Regions from separate parts of the Chryseobacterium sp. G0201 genome, predicted to be linked through region 1. Evidence: riboswitches for the same ligand, from Rfam matches in the RefSeq annotation. Region 1 holds a riboswitch; each other region holds the start of a gene.
The links. Region 1 has a riboswitch for cobalamin ahead of EG348_RS01270 (TonB-dependent receptor plug domain-containing protein). Riboswitches for the same ligand answer to the same signal wherever they lie in the genome.
Positions count from the first base shown of each region.

Region 2: it holds a riboswitch for cobalamin, as region 1 does, so the genes downstream of both, EG348_RS00770 (acyl-CoA thioesterase) here and EG348_RS01270 (TonB-dependent receptor plug domain-containing protein) in region 1, are expected to answer to the same signal.
Region 3: it holds a riboswitch for cobalamin, as region 1 does, so the genes downstream of both, EG348_RS08670 (TonB-dependent receptor plug domain-containing protein) here and EG348_RS01270 (TonB-dependent receptor plug domain-containing protein) in region 1, are expected to answer to the same signal.
Region 4: it holds a riboswitch for cobalamin, as region 1 does, so the genes downstream of both, metE (5-methyltetrahydropteroyltriglutamate--homocysteine S-methyltransferase) here and EG348_RS01270 (TonB-dependent receptor plug domain-containing protein) in region 1, are expected to answer to the same signal.

Region 1 is NZ_CP033917.1:296,834-300,182, reverse strand. It holds gene EG348_RS01270 (TonB-dependent receptor plug domain-containing protein) at 1-1,388, opposite strand, end outside; cobalamin riboswitch at 1,421-1,597, opposite strand; gene EG348_RS01265 (cytidine deaminase) at 1,985-2,467, opposite strand; gene namA (NADPH dehydrogenase NamA) at 2,572-3,349, shown strand, end outside.
Region 2 is NZ_CP033917.1:185,974-189,322, forward strand. It holds gene EG348_RS00765 (hypothetical protein) at 1-467, shown strand, start outside; cobalamin riboswitch at 540-719, shown strand; gene EG348_RS00770 (acyl-CoA thioesterase) at 831-1,214, shown strand; gene EG348_RS00775 (HD domain-containing protein) at 1,385-1,975, opposite strand; gene EG348_RS00780 (XAC2610-related protein) at 1,978-2,667, opposite strand; gene EG348_RS00785 (cytochrome P450) at 2,787-3,349, shown strand, end outside.
Region 3 is NZ_CP033917.1:1,930,183-1,933,531, reverse strand. It holds gene EG348_RS08675 (YncE family protein) at 1-70, opposite strand, end outside; gene EG348_RS08670 (TonB-dependent receptor plug domain-containing protein) at 67-2,088, opposite strand; cobalamin riboswitch at 2,199-2,386, opposite strand; gene EG348_RS08665 (transporter) at 2,665-3,349, opposite strand, start outside.
Region 4 is NZ_CP033917.1:4,416,074-4,419,422, reverse strand. It holds gene metE (5-methyltetrahydropteroyltriglutamate--homocysteine S-methyltransferase) at 1-937, opposite strand, end outside; cobalamin riboswitch at 1,157-1,341, opposite strand; gene EG348_RS19845 (Lrp/AsnC family transcriptional regulator) at 1,496-1,957, shown strand; gene EG348_RS19840 (Crp/Fnr family transcriptional regulator) at 1,974-2,504, opposite strand; gene nudK (GDP-mannose pyrophosphatase NudK) at 3,275-3,349, opposite strand, start outside.

The sequences.
Region 1 (3,349 bases):
CCTAGCGGACTAGGCAACCATTGGATCATATCCTTAATCTTCATGTAATATGGAGTGACCGAAAGCTGTACATCAGCAATTTTGAACTGATTTCTCAATTCAATCTGATAAGATGTCTCTGGTTTCAAATCTTTATTTCCGCCCGGGCTCCAGTACAGATCATTAAATGTTGGAAATCTGAAATTCCTTGAAGCACTGATTCCCACATTATACCAATCGACAGCATTCCACTTCCCTGAAAACGAAAATTGGAGTGGCGAACTGATATCTTCAACAAAATCTTTTTTAACTCCGGCTTCAAAACGAAGATCTTTCGTCGTGAAATAACGCAATAATCCTGCTACAGAACCTACATTTCTGCTTATATGATCGATTCCGGATGCATAACCTTCTCCTTTATTAACCTGAAATTCTGTAATTAAGTTGAAATTTAATTTTGGAACAATAAAATAATTAAAATCATTTTTCAAAATATAATTTTTTCCTGTTCCACCACTTGTTTTTGGTCCGTCGATATTCCCAAAATATTGGAAATTTTCTTCCGTATAAGCTGCTTTAAATGAATTGCTGAACTTAGTTTTATTCCAATCCCACGAGATTAAACTTCTTACATTTTGAGTTCCATATTTTGTAGGAGTCTGACTTTCAAAGAAAACAGGATAATGCTGATTTCCATTAAAAAATTCAGAGATCCATGAGATCTGATGATGAGGTGCTATTTTATAAGCTGCCGAAAAATTTAAATTGGTATTGTTGTATTTTCCGTTTCTGTTGATATAATCACGTGACTCTTCAACTTCGTAATCATTTTCACTTATCGAATAATGACCGGAGGCCTTGAAACTGAATTTCTCGTTGCTGTAAGAAGCCTTAAGCAAATTATTGTAGGTGCCGAAAGATGCCGCTTCAGAAAATAACGAAGCATGAGCGCCTCTGTTAAAATCCAGATTATTATTTAAATGAATGCTTCCACCGATCGCGCCGCTGCCATAACTTACACTTCCTCCGCCAGATTTTACAATAAGCTGATCAAATCCCCCAAAAGGAATATTATTAACGTCACCCTGACCCAAAAAGTTAGAGTTAATATTAATTCCGTTCCATACAAAAGCGGTTTGCGATGCTGTTGTCCCTCTGAAAGATGGCGAAGAAACTGCTCCACGACCATTTTCTTTAATATAAACGGCAGATTGAAAACGTAAAAGTTCAGAAAGATTGGTTGAGTTTTTCTCAGCATCCTGAGGAGTAATGGTGGTAACGTTATGAAAAAGTTTAACCTTACTCATTTGGTTATCAAAAACATAAACGGTATCTATGGTTTTCTCCTGTGCGAAAAGAAAACAACCATAAGACGAAAAAAGCAGTACTAAAGATCTTTTTATATCCATTACTATTTTACTTTTCCTCCGAAAGCAATCTATTTTTTTATTATAATTTTGGCAGGTCTCCTGACTTTCGCTTTCTACACCTTCCCGTTTGCACAGTGGTTTTTCGTAGAAATTTTGGTTGCGATTTACAGTTGCGGGGACAGTTTGGGGTTCTCACCCAATTCCCTTTTCATTCCAATACATTGGAAACCAAAATTTTTGCAAAGGTAAATTTATTAAATTGAAATGCAAAATCGAGAAAGCCTTAAATCAAAAAATCTCACGATAGCTATTATTCAAAATTGCCTATTACCAATTACTCATTACCTATTTTTCAGGAGCTATTTCCCGCTTTCCGTTACAATCTTTTTTTTCAAAAAAGGATTTTCACTGCAATCGGGGCTAGGGTATTTATCGCCTTTTCAATTGTTCCCGTCATTGCGAACCGAATGTGAAGCAATCTCATAAAAAAATTAGTGATAAAAAAGATTGCTTCGTCGCTTTGCTCCTCGCAATGACAATAAACTTTACTGAATGAAACGCCTTTGCCAACGAAAATATTCTCAATAATTTTAAAGAAAACCTTTGTGATCTTTGTGTTTAAAACAAAAATAGTTCTACAAAAACGTAGCATCAAAATAAAACGGCAACAAATCTTTAATAGAATTCACTTTCACGACCACATCATTCATGCTCGAAAAATAAAGATCAATATTTTCATTCTGCTTGGTTTCATATTCAATTAAGCTTTGTCTGCAAGCTCCACAAGGCGGAATTGGCGGATTTTTCTCGTGAAATTCTCTCGGTCCGCCAACAATAAAGATCTTTTTGATCTTTTCATTCGGAAAATTGGCTGCTACCCAGAATAAAGTCGTTCTTTCGGCACAAAGACCGGACGGAAAAGCTGCATTTTCCTGATTATTTCCGGAGAATATTTCTCCATTTTCCAATAAAACCGAACAGCCTACCAAAAAGTTGGAATAAGGGGCGTAAGCATTTTCTCTGGCTTGTTTTGCTCTTGCGAACAACGTATTTTCTATATCGCTAAGTTCACTGTTATTTTTAAAATATTCGTAACCTATCTGTATGTCTTTTTTCATATATTGTGGACCTAAAAAAGGGGGATAAAATTAGCTCTTTTTCATCAGGTGGACAATATTATTTTATCCTTCAAAATTTTTAATTAAAATTCAAAACATCAAACATGTTATACACTCCTATAAAATTCAGAAATGTTGAGTTAAAGAACCGTTGGGTAATGTCTCCAATGTGTATGTATTCTTGTGAAAACGGGATGGCTAATGATTTTCATTATGTACATTACGGAAGCAGGTCGCAGGGCGGAACAGGATTAATTATGGTAGAAGCAACCGGAGTTGAACCCCGCGGAAGGATCACCAACCATTGCATGGGTATCTGGAATGACGAACAGGCCGAGAAACTACAGAAAATTGTTGAGTTTGTACATAAAAATTCAGACAGCAAAATAGGAATACAAATTGCTCATGCAGGAAGAAAAGGTTCAACTTGGAACAATCTGCAAATCCCTGTTGAAGAAGGTTGGGAAACTGTTGCGCCAAGCCCGATTCCTTATCATCCCACAGAAAGAATTCCGCATGTTTTAACAGTAGAAGAGATTAAAGAACAGGTTCAAAACTTTAAAGAGGCTGTAAGAAGAGCTGTAAAAGCAGGTTTTGATGTGATTGAAATTCACGGAGCACATGGATATTTGGTTCATCAGTTTTTATCTCCGCTTTCCAACATCAGAACCGATGAATATGGCGGAAGCTTTGAGAACAGAATTAGGTTTTTATTGGAAATTGTAGATGCCGTAAATGAAGAATTAAACGAAAATGTAGCGCTGTTTGTAAGGATTTCAGGTACAGAATACGCTGAAAATGGCTGGGATATTGAAAGCAGTGTAGAATTAGCGAAAGTATTAAAAAATCATTCAGTCGATTTGGTAGACGTTTCAAGCGGCG
Region 2 (3,349 bases), 110 kb from region 1:
ATCAGTTACCACCTTACACGCCTTCCAAATCTAAAAACGGAAAATCTCTTATTTTCACAGATAACACCGATCCGAAAATTCCGGCTAACCAAAGAAGTAAAGTTATTATTGACGTTTACCCATCCAACGCGAGTTACCGTAAAAAGGAAAAAGATGCTAACGGAAAAATTCTGACCATAGATAAAGTAAAACCTTGGGGAATAGGCAACGAGCTTCCCGAAGGTATGACAGAAATTAAATCTATCAGAGTACAGCAGCCCGGAAGAGGTTCTGTTTTTGTGAGAGAAGCTGTTAAAAATTTATTTCAACCGACAATGGATTTCAATAATGTTGGGGTAACTTCTATCGATAATGATCACATTTTTCTTTATATGATCAATGGTTCAGGCGAAAACCGTTATACCACGCTTTGGACGATCAAAGAAGGAAAAGTTATCAGCCAGATCATCTATAATAATCCGGAATAATTCGTTTATCTTTCATATAATCCTTATTTTTGCACCGAAAAGTTATTTTGCTGTTGGCTTCTAGCCGATACATTTAGCTTTTTAGAAACTGGTTCTGCTTAACTGCAGATTAAAAGGGAATCGTGTGAAAATCACGAACTGTCGCGCAACTGTAAGTAACGAAAGTCTTTATCAAGAATCCACTGTGCGAGGCATGGGAAGGAGATAAAGATGTTACGAGTCAGGAGACCTGCCTATTTCTTTAAGACAAAAACTTTCGCGATCTGAAGTTTATTGATCAATGGTTTTTCAGGAATTTCTGTGTTCCTGTTATTTTCTGTTTGTTTCAATATTCTTTCTTTTCGCTTTAATTAATAATGAAATATGACTACAGAAGAAAGAATTCAAGCATCCGAAACCAGCATCTTTAAAGCGGTTTTTCCTAACACAACCAATCATTACGACACCCTTTTTGGTGGTACAGCGATGCAATTGATGGATGAAGTGGCATTTATCACCGCTACCCGATTTGCCAGAAAAAGAGTGGTAACGGTAAGCAGTGACAAGATCGATTTTAAAAGACCAATTCCTGCAGGAACTATTGTGGAACTAATTGGAAAAGTTTCCCATGTTGGAAAAACAAGTATGAAAGTGAATGTAGAGATCTACACGGAGCAAATGTATTCTTACGAAAGAGAAAGAGCGATTGTGGGTGATTTTACTTTTGTGGCGATTGATGAATTTAAAAAGCCAATTCAGATATTATAAATATTTAGGGTTTCGGCGGCCTTTGGCCGCCGAAACCTATTTTTACTTTTTATTTTATCACAAGGATAAACAAAGTTTCCTTATGGTTTGTATTCATATTATGGTAAACAAAGCCGCTTCGCTTAACAAGGTAATACTATAAACTTCATTTACATTATAAAAAGAAAAAATTATCTCACAACCTTCTCAGTTTCCAAATTCTTGATCATCAAAAACTGGAAAGCCTCTCCCATTTCATCAGAAGCTCTGCTGATGGCATTTTCAAGCATATTTCTTACTTGATTTTCGGTTACTCCGGCTTCTGTCCAGCTTTTTCCTGATGTGTGCGAATTTAAGATGAAAGGCATAATTCTGTCAATCGCACAGGCAAAAATAGCATCAGGAGTTTGTTCTTCTTCAAATTCAAGCCAAAGATTAAAGAATTCAGTGCGTAATGGTTCATCCAAAATTCCGAAAATATTTTGAGCGGACTGTTTTTCTCTTTCAAATTTCCCAACCATTGCTGCTTCGTCAAATAAGAAAGTATCTCCTGCTTCAATTTCCACCAAATCATGTATAGAAAGCATTCTGATTACTCTTAACAAATCAATATCCGCTCTGTTTTTCGCATATGGAAAAAGGATTTGAGCTAAAATAATAATCTGCCATGAATGCTCAGCCGTATTTTCTCTTCTCGAATCATCGGCGTTATAATTTCTTCTCTGTACATTTTTTAAAGCATCAACGGCTAAAATAAAATCAATCTCCTTCTGTATCTTCATTTTTAATCTTTATAATATTCACTTATTGGATAGTCTTTAATATTGGCTGTCCATTTATCATCTTCGAGTTCTCTTTTTGTCACCTTTACCCTTTCGTCACCGCCTGTTGCATCCTCTTCCAATTCATACACTTTTAGCAAACCTTTTTTTGGAACAACAGTATATTCTGTCGTAAGATGCCAGCAACAACCAGATTTTGCATAAGTAATTAAACGTTTGCGTTCAGAATCTGTCTGAAACATTCCCAGATTTTCATATGCCAGATTTGTCAGTTCTTCACTTATTACAAACTGTTTTTTAGTGGAATTAAAAACGTAAACCTCATATGACGGACCTCCATAACTACTTTCATTTCCATTTCTTATCGCTAAATCTTCAGTTCCGTCAAAATTAAAATCATCAAAAATCAATGGACTTTGTTCATCATATAACTGAATAATATTGGCTGTCGGTTTCTGATCTTCTTTTAAGTAAAAATTCAGATCCTCAGAAGTGAAAGTCTGAAATTTTTTGGAAGTTTTTTTATCTATCAGATCAATGACAGCTTTTCCTCTGCATTCATCTTTATCGCAGTTTTCAACATTAATTTTAACGTCATAATTTTTGGATGCATCTTTTAATTCAAAATGATTTTGCCCAAAAGCAGCAACAGCAAAAAGTGTAAACGGTAATAAAAATCTAGAATTCATCATACATGTATTTAAAATTTTTAGTTGAATTGTCAACCAAATACTATTGCAAAAATAAGGGTTTTGATCGTAAAGCTTATTTATCTGAGAGATTAATTGTATTTTTAGTAGAAATATTTAAGATGAATCCAAAATTTAATTATCCGACAGAAATTAAGGGAAACAGAAAGTTATATTCTTTATTAAAAGGACTTAACCATCCATTAGAGGTCATCAGTGGAAACCATCAATCTGTAGGTGATAGTTATTATATCAAAGCAAGTTTTACCGATAAAAACTTCATCTTTTCTCAGGATAAAGAGTTTGTTGAATATATTTTAAAACAGAATCATAAAAATTATCATAAATCTGAGATCCAATCTGTTACTTTGGGGAAATATTTAGGAAAAGGTTTATTAACAAACAACGGAAAAGATTGGTTGAAGCAAAGAAGACTGATCCAGCCGGGTTTCAGTAAGGCAAAAATTGCCAATCTTGTTTCCATTATGGAAGAAGAAATCGATAAATCTCTTGAATCATTCAAAAGCGAATCGGAGGTAGATCTGTACGATTTTTTTCATTCGCTGGCCTTCAATATTGTTGCTAAAACCCTTTTCAGTTCTGATGTTGACGAAAATACGGTGAATGAATTAAGTAAAATCATCACAGAAGTTCAGGAAGTTTCTACCAAAGAAGTTCGTTTACC
Region 3 (3,349 bases), 1.6 Mb from region 1:
ATTCGTCTGTACGGCATGAAACCAGAAAGACAAATACAAACAACAGCAGAGAAAAGTTTAATTTTTTCATAATGTATAACTAAGAATAAGTTTAAAAAATCTCCCCGGCATCGGGTAACTTAGGACAACTTCGTAGTATTGGTTCAAAACATTATTCACTTCAAAACTTGCTTTAAATTGATGAGATTTCCAATTGAATTTTTTCTGTATCGATAAATCGTGCGTATACCAAGGCTGTATATGATTAAAAGCAATATTGTTCTGATTAATATCGTAACGCTCTCCAACATATATAAAACTGTAATTAAAAGCCCAATCTTTATAATCCGCCATTAAAGTAAATGTTCCGCTGTGCCAAGGTGTGTAAGGAATCTGATTTCCAAAGAAAGATTCTTCCCTGTCAGAAAAATCTCTTGCACTTTGATAAGTATAGCTTAATAATGGTTTTATTTTTACTTTTCCGACCTGCAGTTCTGCCTGAATATTGACATCTGCACCCAAAATTTCAACATAATCAAGATTCTGCATCGTCCATCGGAACATACTTCCATTAGGAGAAGCAATAATTTTATCCTTAACCTGATTGAAATAACCGTCCACTTTTACATAAAAGCCTTTAAAGAAATTATTATTGTCGTAGAATTTCTGATAGGTGAAGCCAAGATCGTACTGCTCTGTAAATTCGGGTCTTAAAGAAGAACTTCCAATTAAAGTGTAATACAGATCATTGAAAGTTGGCATCCTGAAAATACGTTTATAGAAACCTCGTACCGTAAAATCTTTAGAATCAAAAGGCTGATAGCTTAAAAATGCAGCCGGTGTCCATTCTGTCTTGTCAGGAGATTTGGTATTAAGCTCTACTTCTTCATGGATAAAAGTTCCCAAAACACTTCCTAAAAATTTGAATCTGTTCCATTGATAAGTCGTCGCAAAAGCCACAAGCGAAGTATAACGGGTAGGATAAGAAAATAGTTTCATATCAGCATCCAGCGTATTATACTGAAAGTCTACACTTGCACTCACATCCCAATTTGGAGTAATGGAATACAGATTTGACGAAGAAAGATATAACTCCCTCTGGATATATTGATTCTGAATCTTAATCGAAGAAACCGTATCTACATATTGAGTATAATCGTAGGCAAATTTAGCTTTTAACTGTGTTTCAAATTTGGGAAAGATCTTTTTTCTGAAATTAGCCTGAACAAAATAATTTTCATCAACCATTCTTTGCCCTCTAGCATCAAAACGGTTGTTGACAATAGCTCCGGGAATCCCTCGGTTTGATAAATAGCCGTAACCTCTTACATTCCAGCTTCCGTTATTTACAATTCCATTAATGCTTGTTTCAAAACGTTTTGCTCTGATATCAGAATCAAATCTTTTAAAAATCGTGTCATAAGCAATGGCTCCGTCAGGATATTTTCTCGAGTATCTGTATTTATAAACACCATCACTCTGTATAAATTCTGAACTAAAACTTGCAGAAACCTTATCCGAAATTTTCTGCTCTAAACGAAATGAAGGATTAAAAAGCTCTATAGAACTATTTTTTAGTCTAATAACTAAATTTGTTTTTTGATTTCCTTTAAAACTTGGCGTTTTCGGCTGAAGATAAATAGATCCTGATGACCCGAAATCTTTCGCAGGTTGAAAAATTTCGCTTTTTTGTCCGTTATACAGTGAAATTTCTTCAATATCATCTAAAGAAAATCGTCCCAGATCTACTAAGCCATTTTGTGCATTTCCCAATTGAATTCCATCATAAAAAACTCCGACATGCTGACTTCCCAAACTTCGGATATTGATGGTTTTCATTCCTCCAATTCCACCGTAATCTTTAATCTGAACTCCGGAAAAATAACGCAATGCATCAGCAACCGACTGGCTGTTTAGTCTTTCCAATTGTTCTCCCGAAAGCGTTTGCGCTGGAAGAATTTCTTTAAAATTCTTTTTGTAAATATTGACAGCCTTGATCGATTTCTCTTTTATACTGTCTTTCTTGGTTTGAGAAAAGTATAATTGAGCCGTTAGCACAAAAATTGTGATAATAACTTTATAAAATCCGGAAGTAAATTTTGATACCATTAGCTCTTTGAAAATAATAACGCTAATGGATATAAGAATGCAGCAATGAAAAGCACAGCAATATAACTGCACAGAATCATTGTTGTCCTAAGCTTTATTCCACGAAAGCGTCAAACGTTAAATCTTCTGGCAGGTCTTCTGACTTACTCCATTTTTGAAATCCTTCCCATTATAAAAAACAGTGGATATAATTTTCAAAAACTTTTTTGTGGAGCTTACAGCAGCGGGTCTGTTCCGGATTTACACCGAATTCCCTTTTAAGCGCTTTTTATGGCTCACCAGATTTCGGCAAAGATAGAAAATTATTGGCAGATACAATATTTTAATTAATTGCATGATATTCAATTAATTAAAACAATTTTTAATTTTAATAACGGAATTTTTTTAACGCAAAGTTTAATTTTCAGTTGTGAATATTTTTAAGGAGCAAAAAAGAAATCAATTAAAATTGATTTGATGAAGCTTATGGATTTTTTTAACGATAAACCCCGGTGACTTCGAGAACCTCAGTCACCGGGGTTTTATAAATTGAGTACACAGTTGGTGGCTGAGGCTCTCGAAGCCACCATTATTTATTTAAATCCCAAAATTGATAAAAACACTCAATCGGGATTTTGCTTCAATATCACCTCCTACCAAATTAGAATACGCAGGAAGCATGACTTCACTTCCAAGACTAAACTTTTTATAAGAGGCTTCAAAACCCAATTTTCCATACAAAGCACTTCCTGCGGTATTGGGTAAATCTTCACGAAACTGTTTATTTCGATCATAAACTTCTCCCTGCATTCCTGCTTTTCCTGAAAAAATTACTTTTTCATTGGCGATAAATTGATAGAATCCAGTAGCAGAATAATTCCATTGGTTTCCAAAATCATAATGCTTTTTGTTCTCTGTTTTAATGGTATAATCTGTGTTTAAAAGAACAGCAACTTTATTTTTCTGAAATTTGTAATTCAAAACCATCTGATAATCCCAGCTTCCTGTTCCTAACTGAAAACTTGGATTAACTCCTGTGATTCCTTTTTCATCAAATTTTCCCAGCGGAACTTTTACTCCAATTCCTCCATTTAATTGATGAATATTATCTTTTGAATTGATCAACTGATAAATTCCCATTAGATTTAAATCTCCAATTCCATTAATCTTTATATCACCCTGCATTGTTTTCTTTTCATGAAAATGAAATGGTAAACTCGCATACACACTTAGCTTTTTAGTTAAAGGAATTTTCCCCCAAAGTTGAATGGTATTGAAATAT
Region 4 (3,349 bases), 690 kb from region 1:
CTTTTTTAATGAAATGTAGTGATTGGCTGAAATCATTTTTCCAGATATTTCTTCCGTCTACGATTCCCAAAGAAAGACTTAAAGTGTTTGGAATGGTTTGTAAAACTTCATCCAATTGTTCAGGTGAACGAATAAGATCAATATGTAAAACATCGATTGGAAGGGAAGTCACCAATGAGAGATTGTCTTTTAATCCATCAAAATAGGTGGCAACAATGAATTTTAGATTTGGAAACTGTTTTCTGATTTCAGCGTAGATCAATTGATACGTTTCTTTTGCTTTTTCATTTAAATCTAATGCTAAAAACGGCTCATCAAACTGAATATATTCTGCACCATGATTTTCTAATTCTTTTAAGATTTGAATATAAACTTGAACTAGGTTTTGGGCTAAATCTAACTTGTCAAAACCTTCTTCTTTTTCCTTTCCCAACAACAAATACGTCAACAAACCGATGATGACAGGCTTGGCGTTGATTCCTGCCTGCTTTGCGCTGATGAATTCCTGGATGATTTTATTGGAGAATAATGTAAACTCCTGATTTTTATTAAATTCTGGGACGATGTAGTGATAATTGGTATCAAACCATTTCGTCATTTCCATCGCGGTGATGTCCAAACCGTCTTTCTGGAAACCTCTTGCCATCGCAAAATAAAGGTCAAGTTCAGACTTTTTGAAAGCAATTTCCTGATAACGTTCGGGAATTGCTCCAACTGTCAACGTCATATCTAAAACCTGATCGTAATACGAAAAATCGTTGCAAGGAATAAGATCGATTCCTGCTTCCTGTTGCAGTTTCCAGTTGCTTTGGGAAATGGTTTTGCCAACTTCCAATAGTTCGTCTAAAACTATTTTTCCGGACCAATAGTTTTCACAAGCTTTTTTTAGTTCTCTGTTGCTACCAATACGCGGATAGCCAAGGATGTGTGTTTGCATTTTCTTTTAAACTTTTTAATTAAATAGTAATTGTAAAGTTCTTTTTGAATGCTTCAGAATGCCGTCGAAGAGAGAGCGTTTTTAGAAATAGAGTAGATACAATGAGGACGTAATTTTTCTTTTAATAAAGAGAATTAGTTTAAAAATCAATTTAAATTTTAAACCAAAATACGTTCAAAAGTATCATCTGTATGACCAAAAAGCTTCAAACCGCGAAAGCATTGTCAATTCGGAACAGGCAGGTCTCCTGACTTGTAACAATTTTTGTCATCCTTCCCGTTTTCACAGTGGATTTACTGGGACAAAAATCTTTTTGTGTTACTTACAGTTGCGCGACAGCTCGTGATTTTCACACGATTCCCTATTAATCTACGTTAAGTAAAACCTTTTCCGTTTGATGAAGTATGTTAAAGAACAAAATCTGGGATAAAGATATTGATTTAAGTAAATTGATTGGTTTTGGTTTAAAAATTAAGGATAATATTTTGTTTAAATAATATTTAATGGGTATTTATTCTGTAAATTTGAAAAAATTAATCTTAAAAAGAATATTATTCTGTGGAAAGACTGGATGAAAAGGATCTTCAACTGTTAAGAATCCTCCAAAAAAACGCAAAATTGACTGTAAAGGAGTTGGCTAAAGAAGTTAATCTTTCACCATCACCTGTTTTTGAGCGAATGAAAAGGCTGGAACAAGACGGTTATATTAAACATTACGCAGCCGTTTTGGAAGCCGAAAAATTGAATCGTGGTTTTACCGTTTTTTGTCAGGTCAAACTGAAAATTCATGACCGTTCTGTAGGAAATGAATTTGTCAAAGATATTTTACAGATCGATGAAGTGGCTGAATGTTATAATATTTCTGGAGATTTCGATTTTTTACTAAAGGTTCAGGTAAGGGATATGAAACATTATCAGGATTTTGTGTTCAATAAGTTGGGCTCTGTAGATTCCATCGGAAGTACGCATAGTACTTTTGTGATGGCGGAAGTGAAGAATATTTATGGGGTGAATATTTAGAAACTTTAAAATTTAATCATCTTCTACTCCTGATCCTACTCAAAGACACAGAGGTAATCCCCAAATAAGAAGCAATATAATGCTGCGGAATTCTGCGGATAATCTCAGGTGATTCCTCAAATAATTGATTGTATCGCTCTTCAGGGGTATCTTTTATTCTTGAAATAAATAGTTTTTGATATTTTAAAAGTCTTTGCTGCAAATTATTGTAATAGAAATCTTTGATGTAAGGATTGTTTTCCATTTTTTGTCTGAACTCTTCAAGAGAAGCACTGTAAACTAGGACAGGTTCTATTGTTTCAATGTTATAAAGACTTGGCGAACTATAAAAAAGACTTTCCCAGGACGAAATAAAAGCGCCTTCAAACATAAACTGAAAGGTGATTTCCTTCCCGTCATTATTGAGCCAGCCTCTCGTAACTCCCTTTTCAACGTAGTAAAATTTTCGGGCGATCTTGCCTTCTTCGATCAGCAGTTCCTTAGCTCCGAATTTTTCCTGTTCAAAATCACTGAGTATGATAGAGAGAATTTTTTCATCAAGATACATAAGTGCTTATTAGTGAATTGTCTATACGAAATTAGTCATTTTTTGGTCACTATTTAATGACTGCTCATATTTAGAATCATTTAACTTAAGTAATTGCTTACTTCAATTAAATTTTGATCAGGATCGCGGAAGGATACGGATCTCTAAAACGTTTTTTTTCGAAGAGACCGATCGGTGAAAGTTATTATGGAATTGAGAAAAAATTATTTAAGATAATGTACATTTATTAGTCCTTTATTAAAAGTTACTTTAACAGTATCCTTGTTTTTAAATTCAAAAATAGATTTTAAATTTTTTCTAATTCTACTTTTATTAATTTTTTCTAAATCATCTGTATCGTGAATAGACTCATTACTATTTAACCAAAAGATTTGATTCTCTTTATGATTAATTACTTGATAGGTTTTTACAATTCTTGATCCTTCCGTTATTGAATTTATGTAAAGTATTGAGTTATCAATAAGGTTGTGTACTCCGAAATAAAAACTACTTCCAAAGATTATAAGAGCTAAAATAATTACTGGAATTTGATCTAATTTAAGTGATTTTTTTATTTTGAAAATAATTATTGTTGCAATTATTACAAAAATTGATAAAGTGTATTTCCAAGAATAATTTTAAAAAATTTTTAAGTCATCATATAGGTATTTTTCTTTTATAATAGGCTTTAATACAAAGTCTTGTAGAGAGAATACGATAATGAAACAGAGGATGACTATTACATTTCTTTTTGAAAATTTGGGCATTAATTTTAAGGTAATATTTAAATTCTACATAATATTTTTCACCCTCACATGCTGCAACAGCATAATCGTCTTAGCATCCTTGATCTCGCCAGAATCTAT